One region of the Sediminibacillus dalangtanensis genome, then DNA from elsewhere that is predicted to be linked to it. Evidence: a T-box and tRNA genes for the amino acid it is inferred to sense, from the RefSeq annotation. Region 1 holds a T-box; the other regions hold tRNA genes.

Region 1 (10,128 bases):
ATGGGCATCGGTATCTACATATAAAACCCGTAAGCCATAGTGCTCACGGATATATTTGATAGCAACCGCAGCATCATTGTAAATACAAAAGCCGGAAGCCTTCCGTTTAAATCCGTGATGCAATCCACCGCCTAAATTCAATGCTTGAGGAGCCAGGTTGTTCAGTACACTGTCTATTGCTGTCAGAGTACCGCCTACCAACAGCGAAGCTGCCTCATGCATCCCGGAGAACATCGGTGTATCCTCAGTACCTAGTCCAAATTGCCATGCTTCCTCTTGTTTTAACTGTCCGTTTCCTGCTCGTTTGACGGCCTCGATGTACCTGGGGTCGTGGACTAATGCCAATTCACCTTCATTAGCCAGTCTAGGCGGAACAATTTGATGATCAAGCAGCCTGCCTTCTGCTTCTAAGAGTTCTTTTGTCATGACGACTCTTTGTTGGTTGAATGGATGTTCGGCATTGAAATGATAGTCCATATAAGCGTTTGAATAAATAAATACTGGTTCTCGCTTCATAAGGCAGGATCCTCCGCATCAGGTCCAAGCACTTGATAGCCAGCTGCTTTTAAGTCAGCTTTGATTGGAAGCGGGTTCATTGTTTGAAAGCGAAAAACGAGAATCTTATATTGGCGATCACTTTTGTATGGATAAATCAGTACCGAGGTAATATTCACTTTTCGTCTGCCGAAAATATTTGCAACTTCGGGAAGGATCCCTGCTCTGTCCGGTACTTTCACTTCTAATTGAGAACTTTGTACATTTGTACCAGTCAATTGAATGAGCGTGTACAGCATGTCTTTTTCCGTAACGATTCCGACAAGCCTATTCTCACGAACCACGGGTACGCATGCGAATTCCTGTTCATAAAAGATCGCTGCTATTTCTTCTACAAAATCAAGTGGGTGAACCGTCACCACAGGAGTACTCATGATTGAATGAATCGAATTATGCAATTCATCAGACACGTTATCTTGCTGAAAAATAGATGGACTGGCATCACGGACATCCCGATCCGAAACAATGCCAACGACCTGTTTCTCGCTATTTACTATCGGGATATGCCGAATGGGATGCTCGTTCAAAATGTGCAAGGCTTCGGCTATGGTAGCATTGGGAGTCAACGTGATTACTTCTGTTTTCATGATTTCTTCTACAAGCATGTTAGATTCCCTCCCTTAAAGAACGATACTTTTCCCGCTGTAAAAAGCGCAGCTTGTCAAATTGTTCAATCGAGCTTTGCGGTACATTTTTGCCAATTCTCACCATCAGGCAATTTGCCGGATGGGAAACAATTTCCGGGTCATCTGTCGGGGCAGGGGTCAGGCCCCCCGCAAACATCATTTTCTCCATTACTTTCCGGTAATTCCAGACGCTTAATTTGGTTCCTTTTAAATCCCAGTGCCAGTAATATTCTGTCGAAATAATAATGAAATTCTCCATTTCTTCATCGAGCATGGAGACGCTTAAAAGGTGAGACCCGATTTTGTTTCCGCGGTAGTCTGCTGCAATTTCAATAGCACCAAGTTCAAGTAAATCTTCCATATTGAACTCCGACCAGCGTTCAAGCGGGTCAGGATATAAATAAGTAACATATCCAATGATTGTATCCGCCGTCCTTGCAATAACAATCCGGCCTTCTGGGAAATCGGCAATATCCTGTAAAGCTTTAAATTGTTTGGGAGCAGGACGGAAAGCGTGAAGTCCTTCATGGAAATGGTATGCTTTTAAATCAGAAGAAGGGAGTGGGCCTTCTACAATTATATTTCCCTGCTCTGTATCCAATTGCAGGGAATGACAGTTTTTATTATGCTTCACCGTGTCACCACCTGTAAGTTCAATATATAGTATTATTATACAGGAACTGCAAGTTTTAAAAAACAACAATGAAAGATGTATCCGATTCTTAGCGTTATAGACAAAGAGTCAATCTTTTCTTTTGATCGAGCTTTTACAAACAGAACCTTCGTTTTCCAGCTGATGTTGGCTTGTATTCAATCCTACTAACAAATAAGAAGGATGATAAACAAAAAATATTAGTCATTACCGCGTATCAATTTTTATGGTGTTTTATATTTCCTGAAGTAGAAAAACCCCCAGCATGTCACGACGTGCTGGGGGTTTTTTGAAAGAAAAGGCTATAAAGGACAGCTTCCTTATAATTGCTAGCCTTCTTCTTGTACTTCTGAATCATCTTCGTTTTTATTTTCGTCTTCAGAGTCATTCTGCTGATTGTTTTCTTCGTCAGCTTGATCCTCATTATCCTGTTCGGTACTATCGGACTGCTGTTCCTCTTCATCAGAAGGAGAAGATTCATCCTGCTTATCCTTGTCGTCTTCCTCGTTCTTTTTTTCTTTTTTGTCCTTGTCTTTTTTCTTATCCGTTTCCTTTTCTTTCGAGTCATCCTTCAATTTCCCGATTTGAATCGTTTTGGAAGCGGAGGATTCCCTGCCGAAATAGTCCACTGCTTTCACCTGATATACTGCTCCTTTACTAGGAACAGTATAGCTTGAATCGGTCGTGTTCCCGATTAAACTGAAGGAACCATCTTTACTTTCTGAACGGAAGATGCGATAACCAACTACATCTTTGCTTGATGATTTTTTCCACTTCAGCTTTGTTCCGCTATTGGATAAGGAAGAAGGCGGCGAAGGGGCTTTTCCGTCATCAGAGAGATCGGAAGAAGCACTGCTTCCTGCCGTGAACGATACTTTATCCCAAGCTCCTCCAGCATTTCTTGGCTTTAATACGGACAAATCACTTAACGTATCATACATGTTTACCTTTAGCCAATCCGGATTCAGGGATACGCCGTCACCGTCTGTGAATTCAGATGGCGATTTATCGCCGGCCTTCACGGACTTGCCGTCAACCTTCACAAAATCACCGCTAACAAGACTGTTGTCTTCTTCATCTGGGGCGAATTTGCTGTTAAATATATCAGATCCCACTAATCCGATATCTTTACATAAATCGGAAGGAGACATTCCGGAAGTACGGCAGAAAGAGCGTTCAACAATATTATCCGGTCTGTCGAACTTGTTGTCGGGAGCCATCAGGCTCGGATCAATCTCGGTAGCCGCATTGACCAGTTCGGACCATAACCCGATATTACGATTACTGTATCCTGTGCTGCACGGATATTGAGCACTACAAGTCAATTCTTTCGGTGTATCATAGCCGATCCAGGTTCCCATCGTTACATTCGGGTTGGTAGCTACAAACCATGCGTCCCACCAATCAACAGAGGTACCTGTCTTGCCGGCCCAGTCGACACTCCGGTTGGACAAACGGGATTGCGTATAGGTAGCTGTTCCGCTGGTTAGTACATCCCGCATCATATCCACTGTCAGATAACTGGTTTGCGGCGTGAACACGTCGACCGGTTTGCTTTCATGCTCGTATAAAACGTCACCGTCTTTTGTTTCTATTTTATCGATCATATAGGCATCGACAAACTTTCCGTTGTTTCCAAAAGTGGAGAAGGCATTCACGTTTTCTTCTACGGTGACCCCTTCACCCAGGGAACCAATTGCCAACGAAGCATTGGTATGATCCTCTTCTGTAAGAGAGGAGAAGCCCATTTTTTCCAAATAGTTGGTCGCCGGATCGCTGGAGACGATTTCCTGATACGTTGTCGCGGCCGGAATGTTGTAAGACTTTTTCAGTGCTTCCCTTGCTGTAACAAGTCCGTGTGTAGTACCTGTGTAGTTCTTTGGCCAATCTTTTGGAAGCTGTGGATACCTTGCATTTAAATGGTGATCAAGAACAATCGAACCGGGCTGGATCACACCTGCTTCCATCGCTGGTCCATAGACCAATAATGGCTTCATGGTACTTCCGTTGTTTCGCAAAGTGTCCGTGGCATGGTTTACTTCTGACGTATCGTAACCCCGGCCGCCGAGGAAACTGATGATTTTTCCGGTGCTGTTTTCAATCAGCATCCCTGCAGCCTGGACCGGTTCCATGATGGTTGTTTCTTCACCGGTTTCCGGATCAATTACTGTCTGCGGCTTATCAGGGCCGTAATTATCGTATTCCTCACCGATTTTTTGGAAGACATCATAGATTTTTTTGTTGATGGTAGTATGAATTTTGTATCCTTTCCGTCGAAGATTTCTGTCTGCTAGAATACTATATTCTTCCTGAAGCGAATCGTTATCGGCAAGGTCTTCTTCTGTGTAACCATCTTGTTCTGCAAGCTGTTTCATGATGATATCCTTGGCACGTTCTTCCACTTCATTGGTCAAGTAAGGATACTTGTCCAATGGGGTAGGTGTAGGCTCTGTGAAGTCAGCGGTGATATCGTAGTCAGCTGCCTTTTCGTATTCATCCTTGGTGATGTACCCGGCTTCCAGCATTCTGTTCAGGACGGTCTGCATCCGGTTCAAGCCAGGCTGAAGTGCATCTTCATCTTTTATTTCTCCTGTATTAGTAAAAGGTGTGTAGTAGGACGGACTCTGCGGGAGACCGGCAATAAAAGCAGCCTGTGCTAGATTGATATCACTTGCTTCCACACCGAAAATTCCCTGTGCAGCTGTTTCAATCCCTGCAATATTGTCTCCGGAAGCGTTTCTGCCAAATGGGACAATGTTAAGATAGGCTTCCAGAATTTTATCCTTGCTAAGCGATTTCTCCAATCGCATGGCTAAAAGTATTTCCTTAGCCTTTCTTTCAAAAGATACTTCGTTGGTGAGAATTTGGTTTTTAATTAACTGCTGGGTCAGTGTACTTCCACCGGTTTTAACCGATGAATTTGTCGCTTCTTGATAAATGGCACGTAAAATCGCTTTGGGGACAACCCCGTTGTGTGTTTCAAATTCGGAATCCTCCGTGGCGATGATGGCATCCTTTACATAATCAGATACTTTATCGAGACTTGTTTCTTCCCGGTACAAATCAGAGCGAATGTTTCCTAAGTATTTGTTATCAGCAAAGTATAATTCCGATGTTTCTTCATAGTTATATATTTCCTCTTTCATGTTTTCCGCCGATCGTACTGGTTCATCTTTAACTAGTGAGGCAAAGTAACCGGCACCTGTACCGCCAGCAAAAAACAGTCCGATACATCCGATAATGATAAAGAAGAGAATGATATTCCAAACAACATCGTAGGTGATTCGAAAGTTTTTCTGAATCTTACCCGCCTGCCACCATTCCTTCAGCTTCTCTCTATATTTGACCGCAAAATTTTTTAGATTCACAGCAAAACCTCCTAAATATCAATCTATATTATAGCACAGCAGTCAACTTAAACGCAGGCTTTCCTCCATATATTATTGCATTTACCCAGAAGATATGGTATTAATGTATCATTAGTAAATAAAATGTAATATTTTCAGAACTTCTGAAATATAAAAGCGAAGAAGGAATGAAGTAGTGGATTGTTCCCTGTTGTCAGAGAGCTGCCGGATGCTGAAAGGCAGTACAAAACAAATCCATGAATTACGTTCTGGAGTTTCTCCTGCGAAACCAGGAGACGGCTTGCCTGGCCGTTATCGAATCAAGTGGCATTCTATGGAATGCAACAAGGGTGGTACCGCGAACAGCTTCGTCCCTTTTTTTAGGGAGGAGGTTTTTTTGTTTGTCTTGCTTTTTCGTTAGTCCATTTCCAGACAATAGTTGAAGAAGGAGTGTAAAGCATGGATATTTTAGAAGATTTGCAAATGCGGGGTCTCGTGCAACAGACAACCGATGAAGAAGGATTGAAAAAACATTTAGAGGAAAATGTCGTCACTTTGTACTGTGGATTCGACCCTACAGCCGATAGTCTGCATATAGGACATTTGCTTCCTGTTATCATGCTGAAAAGGTTTCAGCAGGCCGGGCACCGTCCAATTGCCTTGATTGGCGGTGGCACAGGAATGATCGGGGATCCGAGCGGCCGTTCTACGGAAAGAACGTTAAATGAAGCAAAGGTTGTAAAAGGGTTCAGTGAAAAAATCAAACAACAGCTTGCTAAACTGCTTAACTTTGAGCAGGGGGAAAATGCGGCTGTAGCACGCAATAACCATGAGTGGCTTTCCCAGATGACGGTTATTGATTTTTTGAGGGATACCGGAAAGCATTTCGGCATTAATTACATGCTTGCCAAGGAATCAGTCGAATCCCGGATCCAGAACGGTATATCTTTTACCGAATTCAGTTATATGATTTTACAATCCCTTGATTTTCAGAACCTTTACGAGAAAGAAAACTGTACGCTGCAAATTGGCGGAAGTGATCAATGGGGTAATATCACCGCTGGGATGGAACTGATTCGTAGAACGCGCGAGGACCAGGAAACGGAGGCAAAGGTTTTCGGTTTGACGATGCCATTGATCACCAAAGCGGATGGAACCAAATTCGGTAAGACAGCCGGCGGAGCTATATGGCTTGATCCCGACAAAACATCTCCTTACGAATTTTATCAGTTTTGGATCAATACAGATGACCGGGATGTGATGAAATTCCTCAAGTATTTCACATTTATGGACCAAGAGGAGTTACAGTCTCTGGAAAAAGAACTCGAGACAGCACCTGAAAAACGTACTGCGCATACAAGACTTGCCGAAGAAATGACAGAGATGGTACATGGCAGAGAGGCGCTTGAGCAAGCAAAAAGGATTTCCAGTGCCTTATTCAGTGGAGATATCAAGTCGTTGAATGCGGATGAGATCGAACAAGGTTTCAAAGACGTACCTTCTTACAACAAAACAAAAGAGGATGCCAACCTTGTCGAATTACTGGTGGAAGCGGGAATTTCTTCTTCTAAAAGGCAGGCCCGTGAGGATGTCAAAAACGGGGCTATTTACATTAATGGCGACAGACAGCAGGACTTAGACAAAACCATAGGAGCGGAAGATCGTATCGACGACCGCTTTACCATCATTAGGCGAGGGAAGAAAAAGTACTTTTTGATTCGCTTTCAATGATAGACTTTAATAAAAGCAGACAGTTTCCAAGAACTGTCTGCTTTTTTACTGTATTGGAAATGATAAATTTGACTGTCTGTGGATAATTATTGGCTGAAACAGCCACGTCCAGCTCCAGCGGCTACCCCCTCGAGGTCTCAAGCTTGTCGGAGGCCCAAACGATCGTTGCCGCAGGACGTGCCGGCTTCTAGCCTGTACTCCTTTAAACTGGCGCATACGCTTTTGTCCATGATAAATTTTTTTCCGCTTTTCTTTGCCATTGGGTTGATCATGGCTCGATTGGCAGAAGAAAGGTCTGCGGTAATTCAATCAGATCATTTTGAAGAAATAGAGATATCGGATTTTTCCGTTATTTCGCAGCAGCTAATGAACAAAAAAATCTCCCTACCCATGAAAGGAGGGAGATTTTATCAAGCCATTTATTAACGAGAGTAGAATTCAACGATAAGCGCTTCGTTGATTTCTGCCGGAAGTTCAGAACGTTCAGGGTAACGAGTGTAAGTTCCTTCTAGGTTATCTTCATTGAAAGATAGGTATTCAGGAACAAAGTTGTTCGTTTCCACAGCTTCTTTCACAATATCAAGGTTTTGTGATTTTTCACGAAGACCAATCACTTGTCCTGGCTTCACGCGATAGGAAGCAATGTCCACGCGTCCGCCATCGACGGTAACGTGACCGTGGCTTACAAGCTGGCGTGCTTGTCGGCGTGTGCGGGCAAGACCCAGACGATAAACCAGGTTATCCAATCGGGACTCAAGAAGGATCATGAAGTTTTCACCATGGATACCTTTCATCTTTCCAGCCTGGTCGAACAAGCGGCGGAATTGACGTTCGTTAATTCCGTACATGAAGCGAAGCTTTTGCTTCTCTTGCAATTGAAGACCATATTCAGATAGTTTGCGGCGCTGGTTAGCACCATGTTGACCTGGAGCGTAAGGACGCTTATCTAGTTCCTTACCAGTACCAGTTAAAGAAATTCCAAGACGACGAGACTTTTTCCATACAGGACCTGTATAGCGAGCCATTGTACATCTTCTCCTTTATATATTAGATTTGCATAAAATAAGACAGTGTGTTCCCAATCGCTGCCCATTTTGTTTTCATGTACCATCGCTCCAGCAGCAGAGAGTTACACGATACACCTTACTTGCTGTAAGGAACAAAATGAAACAGTCGGAGGTTCACGTAGGCTACCTTTTTTACACAAAGTCCATTATAGTTTTTTTGAAAAGAGAAGTCAAGGACTGATTGCTTGGAAACAAATATTCGGAATTATTCTAGGAAATAAGTAGGAAAAGCATGTTTAATCATATATAATTAGGATATATCTCCTATATCCCTTAATACATGGAAACGTGATTATATCATATCTACAATTAATTTCATTAACAGATTGAAGAGAACATAACATTCCAGGCACTTCCGTATTCCCGGTAAGCTGCCGTACTAATGATAGGTGAGAATTTATGGATATCAACAATAGATTATCGAGATGTGAAAGCTGGTACCGCATGCTCGATACGTTCATGCAAGAAAATACCCCATCCATTGATGAGGTAATGACAAAGATTTGTGAGAAAATTAAGCAATTTATACCTGTACAATATGTAGGCATTTATTATTATGATGCGTGGAAAAATGGTTATAGCTTGAAAACGGATGATCCTGTAGTAGGAAAAATGACAGTGGAAATCCTTCCAGCTTCTATAGTGGCTAAGGACAACCCCAGGGAAGCTGGAAAAGAGTTGTTTGTTTCCCCATCTTCTCTTCAGACCATGCTGATTCCTCTACGGGATAAAGAAAAAAAGGTTGGCTTCCTTTTTACAGCAGCAGATTTCTTTTCGGAGTGGTGTCGGCAGGAATGCAATACAATAGCAGAAGAGATTTCGGGTCAACTGCGCGTTCTATCCAATTACATACATACTGCGAAAACCAATTACAATCATCAGATTTTATACCAGGTTACGTCTTCATTTCATGCTTCCATTAATACGAAAGAGGTATTGGAAGAAGTTATTACCACATTAAAGGACGTTTATCCCGGATTTGATTATTATTTATACCTGTCGCAGGAGTTCCCGGGGGCGGATGATCTGCCTACTAAAGAATTGATTTACAATGACAATGTGACCAACAGGGTTAGTGTCCATGCTTTCCTTACCGGTGATGTTCAATACGAGCAATTAGCGGATAATTGCGAATCGAATTTGTATATTCCGCTCAGAGGGAAGCAAGGGGTTTATGGTGTTTTGCAAATCTGTGCTTCTACTGTCACCACCTTCCCTGCTGAAGATGTGGAATTCATCTCCTTACTGGCGAATGAAGCTGGAAACGCCATGGAGAATGCCCGTCTTTATCAACAATCTAAACAACTGATCGAGGACCTTCAATTAATTAATGAAACGTCCCATACATTGAATTCAAACTTGCGATTAATCGAAACAACCACTTTTATGAACCGGCAAATCAAGGATAAATTCGGAGCAGAGGAAATCGGATTCATTCTCTTTAAAGAAGACAGCCAGGAAGAATACGAAGTCTTGGACGGAAGTACCGATTACTTTTTATCCAGAAAAGCGAAACCGTTCCTTACCAATACATTAGAACTGCTTAAAAAACAACATGATGCGGTGTTCATTGGCGATTTTTCCATTAAGTATCCGGAAATACGTTTGCCTTATCATTCGGTTATGGCAATACCGATGGTACAATCGAAACAAATCAAAGGGGCTATATTTGTGCTCCATCCAGATGCATACTATTTCTCTTTTGAAGCATTCAAGCTGATTCAATCACTTGTCCATCATTCTACATTGGCTTTTGTCAATTCGATGCTTCGAGAACAACTGGAGCACCTGGTCATTACCGATTATCTCACTAGTTTATATTCACGGAAATATTTGGATGAACGACTTCAGGAACACTTGTCTGAGGACGAACAAGGTGCTTTTTTATTAATCGATATCGATGACTTTAAAAAATTCAACGACACTTATGGACACGAACTGGGAGATGAACTGATCATTCAAGTTGCCACGATTATAAAAGGGCATATAGGTGCAGAAGATTTTGCTGCCAGATGGGGAGGCGAAGAACTTGCCGTTTATCTTCCGAACGCTTCCATAGAGGATGGCATGGAAACGGCTCACCAGTTAGTCAAGCAAGTTGAAGCTTTTACGGAGCCTACTGTCACAATATCAGTTGGGGTGTCTTATTG
Region 2 (10,128 bases), 2.0 Mb from region 1:
AACAGGATTAGATACCCTGGTAGTCCACGCCGTAAACGATGAGTGCTAGGTGTTAGGGGGTTTCCGCCCCTTAGTGCTGAAGTTAACGCATTAAGCACTCCGCCTGGGGAGTACGGCCGCAAGGCTGAAACTCAAAAGAATTGACGGGGGCCCGCACAAGCGGTGGAGCATGTGGTTTAATTCGAAGCAACGCGAAGAACCTTACCAGGTCTTGACATCCTCTGATCCCTCTAGAGATAGAGGTTTCCCTTCGGGGACAGAGTGACAGGTGGTGCATGGTTGTCGTCAGCTCGTGTCGTGAGATGTTGGGTTAAGTCCCGCAACGAGCGCAACCCTTGACCTTAGTTGCCAGCATTCAGTTGGGCACTCTAGGGTGACTGCCGGTGACAAACCGGAGGAAGGTGGGGATGACGTCAAATCATCATGCCCCTTATGACCTGGGCTACACACGTGCTACAATGGATGGTACAAAGGGAAGCGAAACCGCGAGGTGAAGCAAATCCCATAAAACCATTCTCAGTTCGGATTGCAGGCTGCAACTCGCCTGCATGAAGCCGGAATCGCTAGTAATCGCGGATCAGCATGCCGCGGTGAATACGTTCCCGGGCCTTGTACACACCGCCCGTCACACCACGAGAGTTGGCAACACCCGAAGTCGGTGAGGTAACCTTTTGGAGCCAGCCGCCGAAGGTGGGGCCAATGATTGGGGTGAAGTCGTAACAAGGTAGCCGTATCGGAAGGTGCGGCTGGATCACCTCCTTTCTAAGGATAAATCACTCTTATGAGTGAACACAGGGCATACCTGGTTGTTTGGTTCAGTTTTGAGGGATCAATTCCCTTAATTACTACTTGTACCTTGAAAACTAGATAAGATATGCAAGACATTCAACGACATTGAAGTAACACGTCATTCACGAACGATAAGTTAAGTGAAGAAGGGCGCACGGTGGATGCCTTGGCACTAGGAGCCGATGAAGGACGGGACAAACACCGATATGTCCCGGGGAGCCGTACGTAGGCATTGATCCGGGAATTTCCGAATGGGGGAACCCCCTGCCCGTAATGGGGCAGGACGCTTATCTGAATTCATAGGATAGGTGAGGCAGACCCGGGGAACTGAAACATCTCAGTACCCGGAGGAAGAGAAAGCAAATGCGATTTCCCAAGTAGCGGCGAGCGAAACGGAAACAGCCCAAACCAGAGAGCTTGCTCTCTGGGGTTGTAGGACACTCCATCGGAGTTACCAAGAAACAGTTTAAGCGAATCGATCTGGAACGATCAGCCAAAGAAGGTAAGAGCCCTGTAGTTGAAAGATTGTTTCCTCCGGAGTGGATCCTGAGTACGGCGGAACACGAGGAATTCCGTCGGAATCCGGGAGGACCATCTCCCAAGGCTAAATACTCCCTAGTGACCGATAGTGAACCAGTACCGTGAGGGAAAGGTGAAAAGCACCCCGGAAGGGGAGTGAAAGAGAACCTGAAACCGTGTGCCTACAAGTAGTCGAAGCCCGTTAATGGGTGACGGCGTGCCTTTTGTAGAATGAACCGGCGAGTTACGATCTCCTGCAAGGTTAAGTCGGATAGACGGAGCCGCAGCGAAAGCGAGTCTGAACAGGGCGAATCGAGTAGGGGGTCGTAGACCCGAAACCGTGTGATCTACCCATGTCCAGGGTGAAGGTCAGGTAACACTGACTGGAGGCCCGAACCCACGCGTGTTGAAAAACGCGGGGATGAGGTGTGGGTAGGGGTGAAATGCCAATCGAACACGGAGATAGCTGGTTCTCTCCGAAATAGCTTTAGGGCTAGCCTCAAGAGTTGAGTACTGGAGGTAGAGCACTGATTGGACTAGGGGCCCTCATCGGGTTACCGAATTCAGTCAAACTCCGAATGCCAGCCACTCGATCTTGGGAGTCAGACTATGGGTGATAAGGTTCATAGTCGAAAGGGAAACAGCCCAGACCGCCAGCTAAGGTCCCAAAGTATACGTTAAGTGGAAAAGGATGTGGAGTTGCTTAGACAACCAGGATGTTGGCTTAGAAGCAGCCATCATTTAAAGAGTGCGTAATAGCTCACTGGTCGAGTGACTCTGCGCCGAAAATATACCGGGGCTAAACGTATCACCGAAGCTGCGGATTGTTCTTGCGAACAATGGTAGGAGAGCGTTCTAAGTGCAGCGAAGTCAGACCGTGAGGACTGGTGGAGCGCTTAGAAGTGAGAATGCCGGTATGAGTAGCGAAAAAAGAGTGAGAATCTCTTTCACCGAAAGCCTAAGGTTTCCTGAGGAAGGCTCGTCCGCTCAGGGTTAGTCGGGACCTAAGCCGAGGCCGAAAGGCGTAGGCGATGGACAACAGGTGGATATTCCTGTACCACCTCCTTTCCGTTTGAACGACGGGGGGACGCAGAAGGATAAGGAAAGCGCACTGCTGGTCATGTGCGCCCAAGCAGTAAGAGAGTCGGATAGGCAAATCCGTCCGGCAATCTCAAGCTGTGATGGGGAGGGAAATAAAGTACCGAAGTTCCTGATTTCACACTGCCAAGAAAAGCCTCTAGTGAGGAAAGAGGTGCCCGTACCGCAAACCGACACAGGTAGGCGAGGAGAGAATCCTAAGGTGATCGGGAGAACTCTCGTTAAGGAACTCGGCAAAATGACCCCGTAACTTCGGGAGAAGGGGTGCTTCTTTTGCGAGAAGCCGCAGTGAATAGGCCCAAGCGACTGTTTAGCAAAAACACAGGTCTCTGCGAAGCCGTAAGGCGAAGTATAGGGGCTGACACCTGCCCGGTGCTGGAAGGTTAAGGGGACGCGTTAGCCGCAAGGCGAAGCGTTGAACCGAAGCCCCAGTAAACGGCGGCCGTAACTATAACGGTCCTAAGGTAGCGAAATTCCTTGTCGGGTAAGTTCCGACCCGCACGAAAGGTGCAACGACTTGGGCACTGTCTCAACGAGAGACCCGGTGAAATTATACTATGCGTGAAGATGCGCATTACCCGCGACAGGACGGAAAGACCCCGTGGAGCTTTACTGTAGCCTGATATTGAATGTTGGTACAGCTTGTACAGGATAGGTGGGAGCCTTAGAAACCGGAGCGCTAGCTTCGGTGGAGGCGCCGGTGGGATACCACCCTGGCTGTACGGACCTTCTAACCCAGGACCGTGATCCGGTCCGGAGACAGTGTCAGGTGGGCAGTTTGACTGGGGCGGTCGCCTCCCAAAGAGTAACGGAGGCGCCCAAAGGTTCCCTCAGAATGGTTGGAAATCATTCGCAGAGTGTAAAGGCAGAAGGGAGCTTGACTGCGAGACCTACAAGTCGAGCAGGGACGAAAGTCGGGCTTAGTGATCCGGCGGTGCCGTATGGAAGGGCCGTCGCTCAACGGATAAAAGCTACCCCGGGGATAACAGGCTTATCTCCCCCAAGAGTCCACATCGACGGGGAGGTTTGGCACCTCGATGTCGGCTCATCGCATCCTGGGGCTGTAGTCGGTCCCAAGGGTTGGGCTGTTCGCCCATTAAAGCGGTACGCGAGCTGGGTTCAGAACGTCGTGAGACAGTTCGGTCCCTATCCGTCGTGGGCGTTGGAAGTTTGAGAGGAGCTGTCCTTAGTACGAGAGGACCGGGATGGACACACCGCTGGTGTACCAGTTGTTCCGCCAGGAGCATAGCTGGGTAGCTACGTGTGGAAGGGATAAGTGCTGAAAGCATCTAAGCATGAAGCCCACCTCTAGATGAGACTTCCCATCATTTTAAATGAGTAAGATCCCTCAGAGACGATGAGGTTGATAGGTCCGAGGTGGAAGCGTGGTGACACGTGCAGCTGACGGATACTAATCGATCGAGGACTTAACTTAAAACAAAAAGTGAAGGCGACTGGTCAACAGCGTATGGATAGATCAGCCAGATGGTAGTACGCCGCTTTGAGCGTACGAAAAGCTGGATGAACTATACACTAGCTGTTAGGAGCCGTAACTGGATTAAAACAAAAAGCGTCGCGGGCTCCGGTCCGCAGATCATCATTCAAACGTGTGAAGTTCGTTGATGTCTTCCTTCTTATCTAGTTTTGAAGGTGTAAAAGAAATTTTTAAATTTACCCTTGATTTTTCGTGAAAAACAGCTATAATAGTTGTTGTCACAAAAAAAGTACACTTGGATGTACGCTAAAATGAGTCTGGTGGCAATAGCGGAGAGGTCACACCTGTTCCCATGCCGAACACAGAAGTTAAGCTCTCCAGCGCCCATGGTAGTTGGGGCTTTGCCCCTGCGAGAGTAGGACGCCGCCAGGCATATCCGTTCCACCGTAGCTCAGTGGTAGAGCAATCGGCTGTTAACCGATCGGTCGTAGGTTCGAATCCTACCGGTGGAGCCATGGAGAGCTGTCCGAGTGGCCGAAGGAGCACGATTGGAAATCGTGTAGACCGCTACCGCGGTCTCGAGGGTTCGAATCCCTCGCTCTCCGCCATTTCTTAAATGGCCCGTTGGTCAAGTGGTTAAGACACCGCCCTTTCACGGCGGTAACACGGGTTCGAATCCCGTACGGGTCACCACTTAATTGGAGGATTAGCTCAGCTGGGAGAGCACCTGCCTTACAAGCAGGGGGTCGCAGGTTCGAGCCCTGCATCCTCCACCATTAGAAAATCTGATAGGAATACATCTCCTACATTATCGCGGGATGGAGCAGTCTGGTAGCTCGTCGGGCTCATAACCCGAAGGTCGCAGGTTCAAATCCTGCTCCCGCAACCAAATTATTTCCTTAATATGGTCCGGTAGTTCAGTTGGTTAGAATGCCTGCCTGTCACGCAGGAGGTCGCGGGTTCGAGTCCCGTCCGGACCGCCACTTACATAGCTTCATATCATTTATTGGCTCGGTAGCTCAGTCGGTAGAGCAACGGACTGAAAATCCGTGTGTCGGCGGTTCGATTCCGTCCCGAGCCACCTTTTCTTATGGAGGGATAGCGAAGTTGGCCAAACGCGGCGGACTGTAAATCCGCTCCCATCGGGTTCGTAGGTTCGAGTCCTACTCCCTCCACCATTACATAGGGGTATAGTTTAACGGTAGAACAGAGGTCTCCAAAACCTCCGGTGTGGGTTCGATTCCTACTACCCCTGCCATTATTAATATGTTGGCGGTCGTGGCGAAGTGGTTAACGCACCGGATTGTGGCTCCGGCACTCGTGGGTTCGATTCCCACCGGTCGCCCCATTTTCCAGTGTGTGGTATAGTTGGGCTATAGCCAAGCGGTAAGGCATCGGGTTTTGATCCCGTGATTCGCTGGTTCGAATCCAGCTAGCCCAGCCAAAAAATGCGGAAGTAGTTCAGTGGTAGAACACCACCTTGCCAAGGTGGGGGTCGCGGGTTCGAATCCCGTCTTCCGCTCCATTTTAAGGCGGCATAGCCAAGTGGTAAGGCAGAGGTCTGCAAAACCTTTATCACCGGTTCAAATCCGGTTGCCGCCTCCATATGAATAACGTGCCGGTGTGGCGGAATTGGCAGACGCGCACGACTCAAAATCGTGTTCCTTCGGGAGTGTCGGTTCGACCCCGACCACCGGTATCATAAAAAAAGACTTCAACCTTTTAGGTTGGAGTCTTTTTTTATCATCGTTCAGTAGTATTAGTTGTAGTCGAATAAAGAATTTAATTAAGAGTTTTAAAGTGAAATGGATAGTCAAATGGACATTATTAATTCAAAAATAATAGTGTTATTAGAAAGCTTCAAAATGATTGTTTCAGGACGATTTGATCGGTAGACCAAAGCATTTAAACAAAATTCCCTTTCGATTGTTGCTTCAGCTAAGTTTAACGTAGGCAAACTATAACTCCATCAGATGCACAAATCGCCGTAAAGGACTCCACTTAATGAGGGCTCCTTTCCTATAGATAATAATCAAGAAATACTTACCAAATAATATAAATATAGTATAATATTCATAGAGTATGAAAGGGGGATCAGATATGGTTGCTACAATTATGAAAAATGGACGAGTTGTACGAGGTGTAAAGACGGGCTTAAATATAAAGGGAAGTCGCATAGAGAAAAATATAACTTTAAAATTATCGAATTATTTTGGTGTTACCTTTTCAAGAAATGAGAGATTTAAAAACACTGATTACAATTTTTCGTTCTTACAGCCTGGAGAAGCATATATTGAGAGATTTAATATGTATAATGAAATATTGCTTTTATTTTCACCTTTTGCAGATTTTGATAGACGAGCTTTTGACTTTGTAGATAAAACATTAAGTCAATATGACAACAGATTAGATAAAGTTTGCATATTTTTAGTAAGTAGAGACGAAAGAATAGAACAAAAAATTTCGGACTTAAATAATGAAAATAAGGATTCGAAGTTAATTATTCCATTCACTTATAAAGAATTTGAAACTGGAAACGTAAATGAAATAGTAATTGAAAATAAGTTGAGAAAATATTTCTATAGTCGTGATTTATTCGCTCTTGAATCTCCAATTAACAATGACTCATATTTTTATGGAAGGAAAAAAATTGTTCAGGAGTTTTATTCTAAGTATATTAGTGGCGAACATGGAGGTTTATTCGGCCTTCGAAAAGTAGGTAAAACTTCTGTACTCTACGCTTGGACAGAACTATTCAATCCAAAAAAGGGAATAGTTTGTATATAGATTGCCAAAATCCTTCAGTTCATAGTCTGAGATGGTTTAAATTATTAGGAGATATAGCTTCCAAAGTAATTGATAAGTATAATCTGAACATTGACGTTGATAAATACCAATTTGATGAACGATATGCTTCCAAAAGTTTTGAAGAGATATTCATGAGAATTTATGAAGAACTAAATGGTGGAAGAGTGTTGTTGATTTTTGATGAAATAGAATTAATTTCTGTTGAAACCTCTAGCTCTGATCATTGGAAACACGGAAATGATTTCATTTCATTTTGGCAAACTATACGGGCTTTTTGTCAAGAACATCAACAACAGTTATCGTTTTTGGTAGCTGGTGTAAATCCGCATTGTATAGAGAAGGTTTCTATTAACGGAGTAGATAACCCGATTTTTTCAATGTTAAATCCTATGTATTTAAACTTATTTGATATAGAAGATGTTCGAAATATGGTTGAAAACATTGGGAAGTATATGGGCTTGGTATTTGATGAAGAGATTTTCACAAAATTGGTTGAAGATTACGGCGGGCACCCTTTCCTTGTTAGACACATATGTAGTTTGATTAATGAGAGTATTCCGTTAGAAAGACCTCAAAGAATAAGCAAGTATGATTATGAAAAGGAAAAAAGCAATTACGACATTAAGATTTCAAAATACATAGAACAAATCATACATGTACTCAAGCGATGGTATCCTGCTGAGTATGAACTGTTAGAAATATTAGCTGTTAGAGGGAACGATAGCTTTATTAGTAACCTCGGGAGGAATGATTATAATACTGTTGATCATCTGATGGGTTATGGAATATTAAAAAAGCATAAAGATACGTATTTTATTACGATTAAAGCTTTAGAGTTGTTCTTAAAGGATAACAGTGAGCAATATTTAACAGATACCATTGAACAAAAAAGGTCAGCGGTTAGCTTTAGAAGAAATAGGTTGGAAGAAACGCTTCGAGATTTAATTAAAACTATATTATATGCTAACTTCGGGAAATCTGACGCTAGAAGCAAATTGTTAGAAGTCAAGAAAACGACGGATAGACCTAAGTATGACGGTATTGATATAGGTGATTTTATGGAGAATAGCCTCTATTTTTCGGAATTAAAGATTTTGGTAGATAAAAATTGGCGATTATTTGAAAAGATATTTCAGGATAAGCGTAAATTTAACACTTATATGGAAATCGTCAATGATTATAGAATAGACGCACATGCTAAAGGGATAAGTGAAGATGAGTATACCATGTTTCATGTAGCTATTAAGTGGATTGAAGAAAAGCTTTAAACGGAAATGACACTATTTTAATCTCAAGGGAGGTACTCAGCCAAAATTAGTTACGGCATGACGGGTAAGTAGGTCAACTCGTTTCCCTGAGAGCGTTTCTATGTATAGGCCTTGTGTTGGCGCGACTAATGCCCTACAATAGGACGTAAGGAAACGAGGTTAACAGGTCGTACGCCTTAGATTGACTTATTTACGGATAAATGCACGTCAGTACCTACCCGTAGGAGCCTGCGTCGGACTAACCACCACGGCAACGACTCAAAATCGTGTTCATTCGGGAGTGCTGGTTCGAACCCGGCCACCGGTATCCTAAAAAGACTCCAACTTTACAGTGGAGTCTTTTTTTACGTTGAATCAAATTGGTTAAATGATAAAAGACATATGGTCTAACAACAAAGAATAGTGTATAGTATATTATATAAACATAATGTATGACGTACAGTATTAGAAAAGAGGACAAAAAATGGAGTTATCGATTCACTCATTCCTGACAGAGTTAAAAAGAGGGAACTTAACGCTGGCGGTTTTAAGTCAGTTAAGAACACCGCAGTACGGGTACTCACTTGTTCAGCTGCTTGAGAACCTGGGGATAGGCATTGAACAAAGCACGCTATACCCCTTGCTAAGGAGGCTGGAAAAACAAGAGCTTCTTAACAGCTTTTGGGATACTTCTGAAAAAAGGCCTCGAAAATATTATGAATTGAGTGAGTATGGGGAAAAGGTTTTTCAGCAATTGAGGGAGGAATGGATGAAAAATACCAAAAGGCTGTTTGATGTCCTTAACGAGGAGGATAAGGAAAATGAATCTAATTGAGGTGTATGTTCAAGAAGTGACCCGATGGTTGCCAAAGAAGAAAAAGGAGGATATCGCTTTAGAGTTAGAATCGACCATCCATGATATGTTGCCCGATGATTATGATGAAAAGGATGTGTACCAGGCTCTTGAGGAGTTGGGAGATCCTAAAGTTTTGGCGAATAAGTACAGTGAAAAACAAACCCATTTAATCGGCCCCAAATATTACGATTTGCACCTTTCCATTCTAAAATGGATTATTCCTTTTGCGGTTATTTATTCACTTTTCACCCTACTGGGGGTAAAGCTTTTAAATCTGATCAATCTAGGAGAGAGATTCGACGTATCGATCTCCAATATTGAAGAGGTGCTGATAAATGCAATCACCTGGTCGATTACGGCATATGTTTTTGTGACAGTGATTTTTGCCATTATGGAACAAGTGGATGGAAAAAATGAAGATATGCCTAAATGGATGGGGTTTACTTCGTGGGATCCAAAAAAATTATGGAAAGAATATAGTGTTCCAAAGAAAAAATCGATTCCATTATCTGAGATTAACGCAGGCTTAATATGGACAGTGGTTTGGGGAGTAGGTTATTTTTATGCCGACCGTTTCCTTGGAATATATGAAAGTGGGCAGGATGGGCTTAGAATGGTAACTCCGGCGTTTAATCAGGAAGTACTATTATCATTCTGGCCGATAGTCCTTTTGCTACTTGGAGCAGAAATTGCCTTAGCTATCTACAAATTAATCAAAAGGAAATGGTCAAGAAACATGGCTGCGTTTTTTATGATTTATAAAATAGTCTCGGTTGCTGCATTTGTGGTTATTTTAATGCAACCGAAGCTTTTCGCCGCAGAGTTCCTCATGACGTTAAGTGCCTGGTTTGACGCTGCTCCTGCTATTATGAAGGATTACATGGTGTGGGGAACGTTAACGTTAATGGTGGTTTTTGGAGCTATCGCGATTTACGAGGCTTTTAAGAAAGCTAATATGAATAACAGATCCGTGCTGTGAGAGAGCAGTTAGAAATGGCTGCGTTTTTCGGCTCATGCAGTGACAGATACAGTAGAATCCCCGGATGCGCATGAGTCTTCATCTTGTTTTTTTCCGTGTTATCCCCCATAGGTTAGATTTTCTCGTATCATAAAGCAATATCAGCTACTGTCCCAATAATTCCTCTAGTGGCGGATTTAGCAATCCGCCACCTTTTGCCAACGAAAGAGGCCTGGTTCAGTCCATCAATTCATTCAAGAAATCGGGGTTGGCAGTGATATCGACGACTTCCTCGCTAGAAAGATCTACTGCATATCGTCCGTTGGTAGAAGAATGCCCCGACACTAAGGTGGAATATCTTACGATGATATATCCCTTTATCTCCCCATCATATAGAAGAAAGTCGTTTTCACTTTCT
Region 3 (10,128 bases), 1.6 Mb from region 1:
TCCTCCTTCCTTTTTGAATGAAGCATCCATGCCCTAACTGTTTAACCGGTCATTTAACTGGTTAAACCTTTAAAGCAGAATACACTTTATTTTACTGCAAAAAAATCAGACTGGCAATAGTTCTTTCTGTCCGGACATAATAAAATATGCATAAAACGGAATAGAAGTGCCGTTTTATGCATATCCATTTTTTTAGAAATTAACTATTCCCGCAAACCGAGCAGTTCGTCGATCACGTTTGCAACACGATCAGCGTATTTTTCACAATCTTCTTTGGTCGGTGCCTCTACCATGACGCGTACCAACGGTTCGGTACCGGATGGGCGAACCAACACCCGGCCATTGCTGCCAAGTTCTTCTTCCACTTTTTCAATGGCATCCTGGATGGTGGAATTGACCAACGCCTCATTTTTATCGACTACTTTAACGTTTTTCAATACCTGCGGGAATTTTTCCATTTCCGAAGCCAGTTCAGATAAAGGCTTGCCCGTTTCCTTCAAGACGTTGACAAGCTGCAACGCAGTCAGCATCCCGTCGCCGGTTGTATTGTAGTCAAGAAAGATAATGTGCCCGGACTGCTCCCCGCCGAGGTTGTAGCCGCCTTTGCGCATTTCTTCCATGACATATCGATCACCGACCGCTGTTTTGTCACTTTTCATTCCGTGTTTTTCCAATGCTTTATAAAAACCGATATTGCTCATTATTGTCGAAACAACCGTGTTATGACGCAGTAAGCCCTTGTCATTAAAATACTTACCGCATATATACATAATCTGATCACCATCGATAATATTTCCCAGTTCATCGACAGCAATCAAGCGGTCGCCGTCACCGTCAAAAGCAAGCCCGATATCCGCTTGTTTTTCCAATACGAAATCGCGCAGCGTTTCAGGATGGGTAGAACCGACCCCGTCGTTTATATTTAATCCGTCCGGTGACGTACCGATGGATGAAATGTCCGCCTCCAAATCGGCAAACAGATGGGAAGCCAGTGATGAAGTAGCACCGTGGGCGCAATCCAAAGCAATATGAAGCCCGTCAAAATCATTATCTACCGACTGTTTCAAATACTGAATATACTTCTGACCGCCTTCAAAATAATCATTGACTTGGCCAATATCCCCTCCGACCGGGCGCGGCAAATCGTCTTCATCGCGGTCCATCAGTGACTCGATTTCCTGCTCTTGTTCGTCTGAAAGCTTGAAGCCGTCAGGACTGAAGAATTTGATGCCATTATCCTCCACTGGATTATGAGATGCAGAAATCATCACACCTGCTTCCGCGCTGAGTGCTTTTGTTAAAAAGGCAACGCCGGGAGTTGAAATAACACCAAGGCGCATCACCTCTGCCCCAATCGATAAAAGACCAGCAGACAGTGCGTTCTCCAACATATTACCGGAAACTCTTGTATCGCGGCCAATCAAAATCTTTGGCCTGCTCGTTCCTTTTGTCAGAACATAACCGCCAAAGCGGCCCAATTTAAAAGCAAGTTCTGGTGTGAGTTCTTTGTTTGCTATCCCTCTGACTCCATCTGTTCCGAAATATTTTCCCATGATGCACCTCTCCTTTATTCCTTCACGTAAAATATCATTCTATTTGGACGGTTATTTCCTCAAATTCCGGTTCAACCGCTACTCCATCCGGACCGCTTACACTGACCGGAAGCTTATGCTCTCCCGCGGCCAGGCTACCGGCATCGACCGATAACTGAAAATCACTGGCTGAAATCCCGTCAAGCTCTTCTTCCGTCCCCAGCGCTGTCACATCCATTTCATCTTCTTCTGGTTCGATAAAATGCAATGTTGCATCTTCTGGAAGATTGCGGACGTCGATGGGAACATTTTCTATGGTGGACGATTCTGTGCGCTCCAATTCAATTTGTACTTTTACCTGTTCCGGCTCCACCAGGCGCATATCCGAGGATGGTGCCAGACTAACTTCCATAGTCGTCGCTTCCGTAATCTTGGAAAGGTCAATTTCCTCGGTTTCGATTTGCTCGATATTCGCCAGATTTTCCTCTGAAGCATAGACTTTCACATCACTTGGTTCAACTTCCATCGATTTAATGGAATAACCATCCGGCAGCTCTCCTCTGGTCACGGTTTCTACTGGAACTTCTTTATTTGGGCTGTTTATGTCGACAGATACTTCAACCGTTTCCGGCTCCACCCGGACACTTAGTTCATTGCCTTGGCTGTCATAGACTTTCACCGGCACTTCTCTTGAATCAATTGGTTTATCTACATCCTTTAAGTCCACATACGCTTTTACAACGGCAACCTTGTCCACTTCGCTTTGCGAACTGGTAACTTCAACCGTTTGCGGTTCTGCAGAAGCATCACCGATTTCAAATCCATCTGCTAATTGACTCGGATTGATGTAATCTACTTCGACAGGGAACGACTCTGCAGCTCGTTCTTCAATCATTACTTCAGCAGTTTTTGGCTCCATATCGACGTTGATATCACTGGGAATGCCTGAGTACTGGATTTCAACAGTATGAGTCCCTGGTTCAAGCCCCTGCAAGTCGACAAATACTTCAAATGACCGTTGTCTTACCAAAGGGGTTACAGAACTATTCGGCCCTTCTATATTCATGTTGACGTTTTCCGGCACACCGCTTACCACATAATTTTCATCATCGATTTCAATGTTGACCGGCACATTGTTCATCGTTTCTATTTGCTCAGAACCGCTTGGAATGAAGGTCTTCGAGTCATCTGGCGGAGCAATGTTGTCATCCAGCCTTACTGCCGTGAAGAGCAATATCGCCATCGCCAATGATAATCCCCGGATAACCCAAGGACTTTTCAGCCAATTATCCATTCTTCTTCCCCCTCCAGTTCCAGCTTTTTGCCATAGGGGACTTCGCAGTGATATCCAACTCTTGTTTAAGCATCTCAATCAATTTTTCCTGATCCAAATCCCGATGCAGTTCTCCGTTTTTCGTACAGGAGATTTGTCCAGTTTCTTCCGATACCACCACGGTCAACGCATCGGTCACTTCACTGATGCCCATCGCAGCTCTATGCCTCGTTCCCAACTCCTTTGAGATAAATGGATTTTCCGATAACGGCAAATAACAGGCTGCTGCAATGATTTGTTCATTTTTCAAAATAACTGCCCCATCGTGTAGTGGGGTATTGGGAATAAATATATTGGTCAACAGCTCATTCGTCAATCTTCCATTGATCGGAATCCCTGTTTCCACATAATCCCCCATCGGCGTTTCCCTTTCAATGGTAATCAGAGCGCCGATTCTTCGTTTCGCCATATAATTGCACGACTTTACAATGGCATCTACGTTTCGGTTTAACAATTCTTCTTCAGAAGTCGTATTTCGTGAAAAAAAGCTTCCCCGGCCCAATTGTTCCAAAGCACGCCTCAGTTCTGGCTGGAACAGGATTATAATTCCCAGGAATCCCCACGTGATTGCCTGCCACATCAACCAGTTGACGGTTCGCAAGTTTAGTACACTCTCACTGCTCAAAAACCAGATTCCAAGCACGACAAAAATGCCCTTTAACAGTTGAATGGCTTTCGTGCCTCTAATTAACATGATCAATTTATATAAAACATACCAGACAAGGGCAATATCTATTCCGATTCTAAGTATGTTAAGTACGTTGAATCCCCCATCAAACATGTTTCCACGTCCTTCTATGCATGAAATCTTCTTCCTATCTGTTGAATGATAACGCTATGTACTTGCATTTTAATTCCTCTCATTGGAATTCTCAAGTACCATCCCTCCGGACAAGCTATTTTATTATATCATATATTAACCTTATTCAATAATTACGCTTAAATGTATATACTTCCTTGTTTTGGACAATATAAAACCTTTGCCCTACAAGACGGGCAAAGGTTTTGTTCATGTCTCCCTCATTCATTCAAGGAAAATACACTTTTGGCGACATCTTTGATATGATACCAAATCCAGTCAAACACTTGATTTACTTCTTTTAAGTCACCACTAACCTGGCCGGCTGAGGCCATCAGGTGGTCTCCATTGATAATGACCACGTCTCCATTTACTTCTCCTTCTATCTTCACATCTCCATTTTTCACAACCAAATCCCCATCTACCACCACATCTTCTGGAACGATGACGGTATCATCCTGGATAACTAAGTTCTTTTGCTTCGAGACGGACAACTGACCATCCTGATTCCAGGCGGAGAAAATGCCGCTAAACATAAATAGAAAGAAAATAGCGGCGGCGGTTATAATTGGGTGGGCCTTGAACCAGCGCATAAAGCCAACGCGCCTTTTTTCTTTTGGAAGACTGTTCATTACTTTTGCTGTGAAATCGGAGGGTGCTTGGATTTCACTGCCGCTCTTCAACATCGTGACCGTTCTTTTCAACTCATGAAAATGCTTCTGGCACGCTTCACAGGACTGCAAGTGGTTGCGTAACTTATTTTCTTGTTCCTTCGATAGGTTTCCATCCAGATATATATGCATGAGGTTAACAATTTCTTTATCGCAGCTCATTTGTATTCACACTCCTTTACACGTGGCGAAGCCGTTTCCTCAGGGCTTCTCTGCCTCGATGGATCCGCGTTTTCACTGTTCCCATCGGAATATCCAATATCTCACTAATCTCTTGTAAAGACAATTCTTCGAGATACCTCAAGGCAATCACTCCCCGGTATTTAGGTGGAAGTGCCATGATTTCCTGTTGAATGTAACTCTGGAGTTCCAGGCTTTCCACTTCTTCCTCGGGCAATGCTTGTTCTGCGGGCAATTGCGAATACATATCCAATCCATCGGTACCTTTTACTTCTGCATCCAAAAAGTAATCAGGTTTTTTCTTACGTATCCTGTCAATGGACAAGTTGGTCGCAATACGATACAACCATGTAGAAAATTTGCGTCGTTCATCGAAAGTATGGATATTCACATAGGCGCGAATAAAAGCTTCTTGTGCTATATCTTCTGCTTCATGACTATTACCCAACATCCGGTAACATATTTGGTATACTTTATTCTGATAAAAGGAAACAACATCCTCAAATGCCGATTGGTCTCCTTTTTTCACTTGCTTTATTTTTTGCTTTATCATCATATCCATTTAAAAATACCTCCGCTACATTTGCGGTCACTATCCTATACGAGTGACGATCATTTGAGGTTTCAATTTTTTTGCTGATTTTTTTGTACAAACAGAGCAGGGAATTTTTTCCGCACTCCGATTATTGAAGAAGTTAAAATGCATGTTTATAGGACTATTAAACCGGGTAAATATGAACAACTATATTATATCAGTTTAGGAGGAAGGTATGGATATTAAATTGTATTTGTTGGAAAAAATTGAAGCCTGCCGCAGGGAAATGTTAGAACTATCCCAAAAAAAAGAGCTTACCTCCGATGCAGTCGTCTCGGCCAGCACCCGACTCGATTACTGGCTGAATGAATACGATAAAGCATAACCTATTACAAATAAAAAACCCCCGCTTTTCAGCAAGGGCCGCAACACGAATACTACTTTAATTTTTCTCCAAATAAAGAACCCATTAATCCTACAGCTATAACAGCTGTTTTATTTTTTTCATCTAAAATAGGATTGACTTCCACGAACTCTGCAGAAGTGACCATGTCTGTTTCTGCCAGCATTTCCATAGCCAAATGGCTTTCCCGATAACTCAAGCCTCCGATCACTGGAGTGCCCACCCCGGGTGCATCACCTGGATCGAGGCCATCTAAATCAAGGCTGAGATGCACGCCGTCGGTACGATCCTTCAAATAGTCGGTGACTTCCGTTATCACTGCAGACATTCCCATCCGATCCACCTCATGCATTGTATATACCTTGATGCCTGTTTCCCGGATCAGCTCTTTTTCGCCTTCATCCAATGAGCGCGCACCGATAAGGACAATGTTTTCCGGTTTTATTTTTGGCTGATATCCTAATATATTGGTTAGACGCTCATGGCCCAATCCAAGATTGACCGCCAACGGCATTCCATGTATGTTACCGGAGGGCGAAGTGTCCGCTGTATTTAAGTCTCCGTGAGCATCATACCAGATTACTCCAAGGTTTTCGTAGTGCTTGGCTATACCGGCCAAGCTTCCGATGGCAATGCTGTGGTCGCCGCCTAGCACTAGTGGAAACCTACCGGCAGTTATCGCTTCATCCACCTGCTCGGCAAGCAGTTCATTGCCTTCCGCAACTTGGCTTAAATTGCGCAAGTTGTCTTGCAGCTGTTCCGCCCCCCGACTCGGACGAGAAATTTTTATATCTCCCAAGTCCTCGATTTGAAAATTCAGCGCCTCCAGAGTCTCCATTACTCCGGCATAACGAATTGCACTGGGCCCCATATCGACTCCACGTCTGTTTTGACCTAAATCCATCGGAACCCCTATAATCGATATCTTCTTATTAACCACAATGTTGCCTCCTCCCAATTAATCGTCCCACCAAAACTCAAAGCATCCGCTTTCATTTTTCATGGTGTTTAAGTTTTGATTACTTCCTATCTTCATTTTAGTCAAAGATACCAGAATGACTCAACTGGACATGAAACTGTATATATATACGAAAGTGGGTTCGAGGCTTTAAAAGGGAAACACCAGACTCTAAAATCTAAGACAAGCTTCAAAGGCGACACAACCGGCTACCACCAGGGGATTAAAACCACGAGGGAGTAGACGCTGGAGCTGGACATGCACCACATTTCACCATAAAAAAAGAGCGAAGCTACTATTAAAAGTAGCTTCACTCTTTATGAAAAGTGGAGCCTAGCGGGATCGAACCGCTGACCTCCTGCGTGCAAAGCAGGCGCTCTCCCAGCTGAGCTAAGGCCCCATATTGGAGCGGAAGACGGGATTCGAACCCGCGACCCCCACCTTGGCAAGGTGGTGTTCTACCACTGAACTACTTCCGCAAGTGGTGCGGATGGAGGGACTTGAACCCCCACGTCCGAAGACACTAGAGCCTGATTCTAGCGCGTCTGCCAATTCCGCCACATCCGCAAAATTTAATGGCAATAAGATAAGACATGGAGGACCCTGAAACACTGCCCTGTCCATTTGAGTTACCTGATAAGCCATGGAGGATTCCGACGCCGCAGGCTAGTCCTTGCATCCTTCTGTTGTAAATGTAATGCAAGGGGAACCGTAAGTGAGAATCCGAACCATAACTTCTTTGATGAGCCATGGAGGATTCCGACGCCGCAGGCTAGTCCTTGCATCCCTTGTTGTAGATGAATGCAAGGGGAACCGTAGGTGAGAATCCGAACCATAACTTCTTTGATGAGCCATGGAGGATTCGAACCTCCGACCCTCTGATTAAAAGTCAGATGCTCTACCAACTGAGCTAATGGCTCATGATTAATTTCATCATGTTCCTGGTAAAAGAAAATGGCTGGGCTAGCTGGATTCGAACCAGCGAATCACGGGATCAAAACCCGATGCCTTACCGCTTGGCTATAGCCCAATAAAAACAAAAGCAGTGCCAGCTGCTCGCACTTTGATCTTTTTTATCATTTTTTAAATGGTGGAGGGAGTAGGACTCGAACCTACGAACCCGATGGGAGCGGATTTACAGTCCGCCGCGTTTGGCCAACTTCGCTATCCCTCCATATATCAATAACTTTTGCAATCCTATTATAAACTTTAGATTGAAGATTATTCAAATGAAAAGCTGGTGCCGGCCAGAGGACTTGAACCCCCAACCTACTGATTACAAGTCAGTTGCTCTACCAATTGAGCTAGGCCGGCAAATGGTGGAGGATGCAGGGCTCGAACCTGCGACCCCCTGCTTGTAAGGCAGGTGCTCTCCCAGCTGAGCTAATCCTCCAACTACAAATAAATATATGGTGACCCGTACGGGATTCGAACCCGTGTTACCGCCGTGAAAGGGCGGTGTCTTAACCACTTGACCAACGGGCCAGCAATGTCTATCTTTCAAACTGACAGATACAATTATAACTCAAATCGATAGTGTTTGTAAAGAGTAAATTTTATTTTTTTATTTTCTCCCTCACCAAACAGTGTTGCTATTTCTCAAGCACGAATTTGATTATAATTGGTAGTGATGATTTTGACAAGCATTTTTTGCAAAAAAGTGGCTATCATTCAATAAAAAACAACCCCTTAGTGAAACGGCACTAAGGGGCAATCTATTTATATATATAGGGGGAGGTAAAAAGCTTAGTCTTCCGTGTTAATAAACAATTTTCCTTCGGCCGCTGCCTCGGTTACATTACCATAGTCATCGCCGACTTTAACAACAATTTCTGCTCCTTCCGCTACCACATTGGAAGTAGCTGTCCAGTACCCAACATAATGTCCGTCTTCCGTTTCTGTCATCGGAAGTTCTGTAGCATTGTTGGACAAATTGGTTAAAGGCATTTTGATATAGAACGTTGCATCCAGATCTGCATCCGAATCAAACTCAATTTTAACGGATTCGCCTGCTTGGAGATAAACATCCTCTTCTGGGGTAACGTTGGTAATTTCCGGAGCGGTCAGTTTCGCATCAATGGTGATAGTGTTGACACGGGCATTACCAGCTTTATCAACAGCCCGGACTTTAATTTCATTTTCACCGTCGTCTACAAGAATCCGCTTAGAAAACGCTCCATCTTCGTCAACGTCTGCTTTTTGACCGTTCACTACCACTTTATCAAGATTGTCTTCCACAACCTCGCCAGTCACCTTCACTACTTCTTTATTCGTTTTTTCTCCATCTTCCGGAGAGGTGATGGTAAGTTCAGGCTTCTGTTGGTCCAGTGTTATGACCACTGGGTCAGAAGGATCGGTGGAACCGTTATCGGTAGAGGAAACAGCTGTCAGGGAATTAGCCCCTGATTCAAGCGTAACATCGACCGAAAATTCACCATCTTCATTTACTTCTGTTACTGCTGCTTCTTCTTCATTATTGTAGACAGTCAGGGTTGTAGATGGAGCCGCACTTCCAGTAACCGTTACAACTTCTTCCTTTGTATAACTGTTATCCGATGGTGACTCAATTACCGGTGCTTCAGCTGCATAACTTACCAAAGCCCGAATCATGTAATTCCCTTCAGATTCAGGTGTTTGACTCCAGCCTCCGTCGACCAGCTGCCAGCTTCTTCCGGCATTTTCTCCATCTTCATCAGTACCTAGTCCAGGAGTATTTGGATTAGGTTGGCTTTGAATATAGACCATATAGAAATCTCCCGATACAGAAATTCCTTTATCAGCCAGGTCAACGCGCGTCCACTCGCCGTTACGCAATGCCGTTGCATCATATGGTCCACCAAGTTTTTCACCTGGTGCCCCGTCTGGTCCGCTGGCATCATATACAGCTACTTGGAATTCCTCGCCACCCGGTACAGGCCAGTCTTCTGTCCAGAAACGGAAGAGACCGCCGGTTACCATAGCTGACTCCTGTCCCTCTGCAAGGGACATTTTTACAGCCCAGCCGTTGCCTGCATCATAAAATGCACGAGCATTCTCTGCGGTTCCGTCATCGTAACCAATTTCTCCTGGGTAACCAATGAATGGATCCATTTCAATTGTCAGTTCGACCGTTTCGTCTCCTTCAATCGATACAGCAACTTCTTTAGCATGAAAGTCAGGAGCCATAACACGGATGGTGTAGTCTCCTTCGTATGCTTCAATGGAGTAAGATCCATCTGCTCCTGTTTCAACTGGATCGACAGCTGCATCCTCGACAAGCATCAAGGTAGCCCCTTCGATCGGTTCCCCAGTTTCCTCATTGACCACTTGGCCTGAAACCGTTCCAGTTGGAATCGGGTTTAATGTGAAATTGGCTTCTACCGAGCCTTCTTCCGGAACCTCAACTGCCTGTTCCTCAGCATAAAACCCGTAGGCGTCTGCTTGAAGCGTGTAGTCTCCTGCACCATGTAGTAAACGGAAGCTTCCATCAGCAGGATTTGTGTCCACGGAACGATCGGTTTCTAGCACGGTGACAGTTGCATCCAACGGCAGGAGATTCGGTTGATATTGATCATCAATTTCCCCTTTTGCCAACTGTGGTGCAGTCACATCTTTCAGTTTAGAAGGAGCCAATTTTTTCGGATTGACCTTCTTTTTCTTTTCTACTTTCTTATCAGCAGATTTCTTATCCTGTTTAGCTGCTTTTGCTTTTTTCGTTGTATTTCTATGGAGGGAGGC

Evidence for each region. The T-box of region 1 lies ahead of tyrS (tyrosine--tRNA ligase). A T-box ahead of a tRNA ligase gene usually reads a tRNA of that ligase, here a tRNA-Tyr.
Region 2: it has a tRNA-Tyr gene. The T-box ahead of tyrS (tyrosine--tRNA ligase) is inferred to sense a tRNA for this amino acid. The anticodon was not compared.
Region 3: it has a tRNA-Tyr gene. The T-box ahead of tyrS (tyrosine--tRNA ligase) is inferred to sense a tRNA for this amino acid. The anticodon was not compared.

Annotation. Positions count from the first base shown of each region.
Region 1 covers NZ_CP046956.1:2,550,329-2,560,456, reverse strand. The annotation lists gene ERJ70_RS12890 (acetoin utilization protein AcuC) at 1-516, opposite strand, end outside; gene ERJ70_RS12885 (acetoin utilization AcuB family protein) at 513-1,160, opposite strand; gene ERJ70_RS12880 (GNAT family N-acetyltransferase) at 1,162-1,815, opposite strand; gene ERJ70_RS12875 (transglycosylase domain-containing protein) at 2,163-5,201, opposite strand; T-box leader at 5,352-5,559, shown strand; gene tyrS (tyrosine--tRNA ligase) at 5,640-6,911, shown strand; gene rpsD (30S ribosomal protein S4) at 7,334-7,936, opposite strand; gene ERJ70_RS12860 (sensor domain-containing diguanylate cyclase) at 8,378-10,128, shown strand, end outside.
Region 2 covers NZ_CP046956.1:594,383-604,510, forward strand. The annotation lists rRNA gene ERJ70_RS03150 (16S ribosomal RNA) at 1-762, shown strand, start outside; rRNA gene ERJ70_RS03155 (23S ribosomal RNA) at 924-3,841, shown strand; rRNA gene rrf (5S ribosomal RNA) at 4,158-4,273, shown strand; tRNA gene ERJ70_RS03165 (tRNA-Asn) at 4,282-4,356, shown strand; tRNA gene ERJ70_RS03170 (tRNA-Ser) at 4,358-4,449, shown strand; tRNA gene ERJ70_RS03175 (tRNA-Glu) at 4,460-4,534, shown strand; tRNA gene ERJ70_RS03180 (tRNA-Val) at 4,542-4,617, shown strand; tRNA gene ERJ70_RS03185 (tRNA-Met) at 4,654-4,730, shown strand; tRNA gene ERJ70_RS03190 (tRNA-Asp) at 4,748-4,824, shown strand; tRNA gene ERJ70_RS03195 (tRNA-Phe) at 4,850-4,922, shown strand; tRNA gene ERJ70_RS03200 (tRNA-Tyr) at 4,934-5,019, shown strand; tRNA gene ERJ70_RS03205 (tRNA-Trp) at 5,026-5,099, shown strand; tRNA gene ERJ70_RS03210 (tRNA-His) at 5,114-5,189, shown strand; tRNA gene ERJ70_RS03215 (tRNA-Gln) at 5,211-5,285, shown strand; tRNA gene ERJ70_RS03220 (tRNA-Gly) at 5,292-5,366, shown strand; tRNA gene ERJ70_RS03225 (tRNA-Cys) at 5,373-5,446, shown strand; tRNA gene ERJ70_RS03230 (tRNA-Leu) at 5,459-5,540, shown strand; gene ERJ70_RS03235 (hypothetical protein) at 5,942-6,628, shown strand; gene ERJ70_RS03240 (hypothetical protein) at 6,781-7,917, shown strand; gene ERJ70_RS03245 (PadR family transcriptional regulator) at 8,381-8,731, shown strand; gene ERJ70_RS03250 (HAAS signaling domain-containing protein) at 8,733-9,731, shown strand; gene ERJ70_RS03255 (hypothetical protein) at 9,948-10,128, opposite strand, start outside.
Region 3 covers NZ_CP046956.1:68,380-78,507, reverse strand. The annotation lists gene glmM (phosphoglucosamine mutase) at 204-1,553, opposite strand; gene ERJ70_RS00480 (CdaR family protein) at 1,588-2,826, opposite strand; gene cdaA (diadenylate cyclase CdaA) at 2,819-3,646, opposite strand; gene ERJ70_RS00470 (anti-sigma factor family protein) at 3,886-4,497, opposite strand; gene sigW (RNA polymerase sigma factor SigW) at 4,514-5,077, opposite strand; gene ERJ70_RS00460 (aspartyl-phosphate phosphatase Spo0E family protein) at 5,286-5,435, shown strand; gene rocF (arginase) at 5,488-6,393, opposite strand; tRNA gene ERJ70_RS00450 (tRNA-Ala) at 6,739-6,811, opposite strand; tRNA gene ERJ70_RS00445 (tRNA-Gly) at 6,816-6,890, opposite strand; tRNA gene ERJ70_RS00440 (tRNA-Leu) at 6,894-6,978, opposite strand; tRNA gene ERJ70_RS00435 (tRNA-Lys) at 7,259-7,331, opposite strand; tRNA gene ERJ70_RS00430 (tRNA-Gln) at 7,367-7,441, opposite strand; tRNA gene ERJ70_RS00425 (tRNA-Tyr) at 7,500-7,585, opposite strand; tRNA gene ERJ70_RS00420 (tRNA-Thr) at 7,650-7,725, opposite strand; tRNA gene ERJ70_RS00415 (tRNA-Val) at 7,729-7,804, opposite strand; tRNA gene ERJ70_RS00410 (tRNA-Glu) at 7,822-7,896, opposite strand; gene ERJ70_RS00405 (S8 family peptidase) at 8,158-10,128, opposite strand, start outside.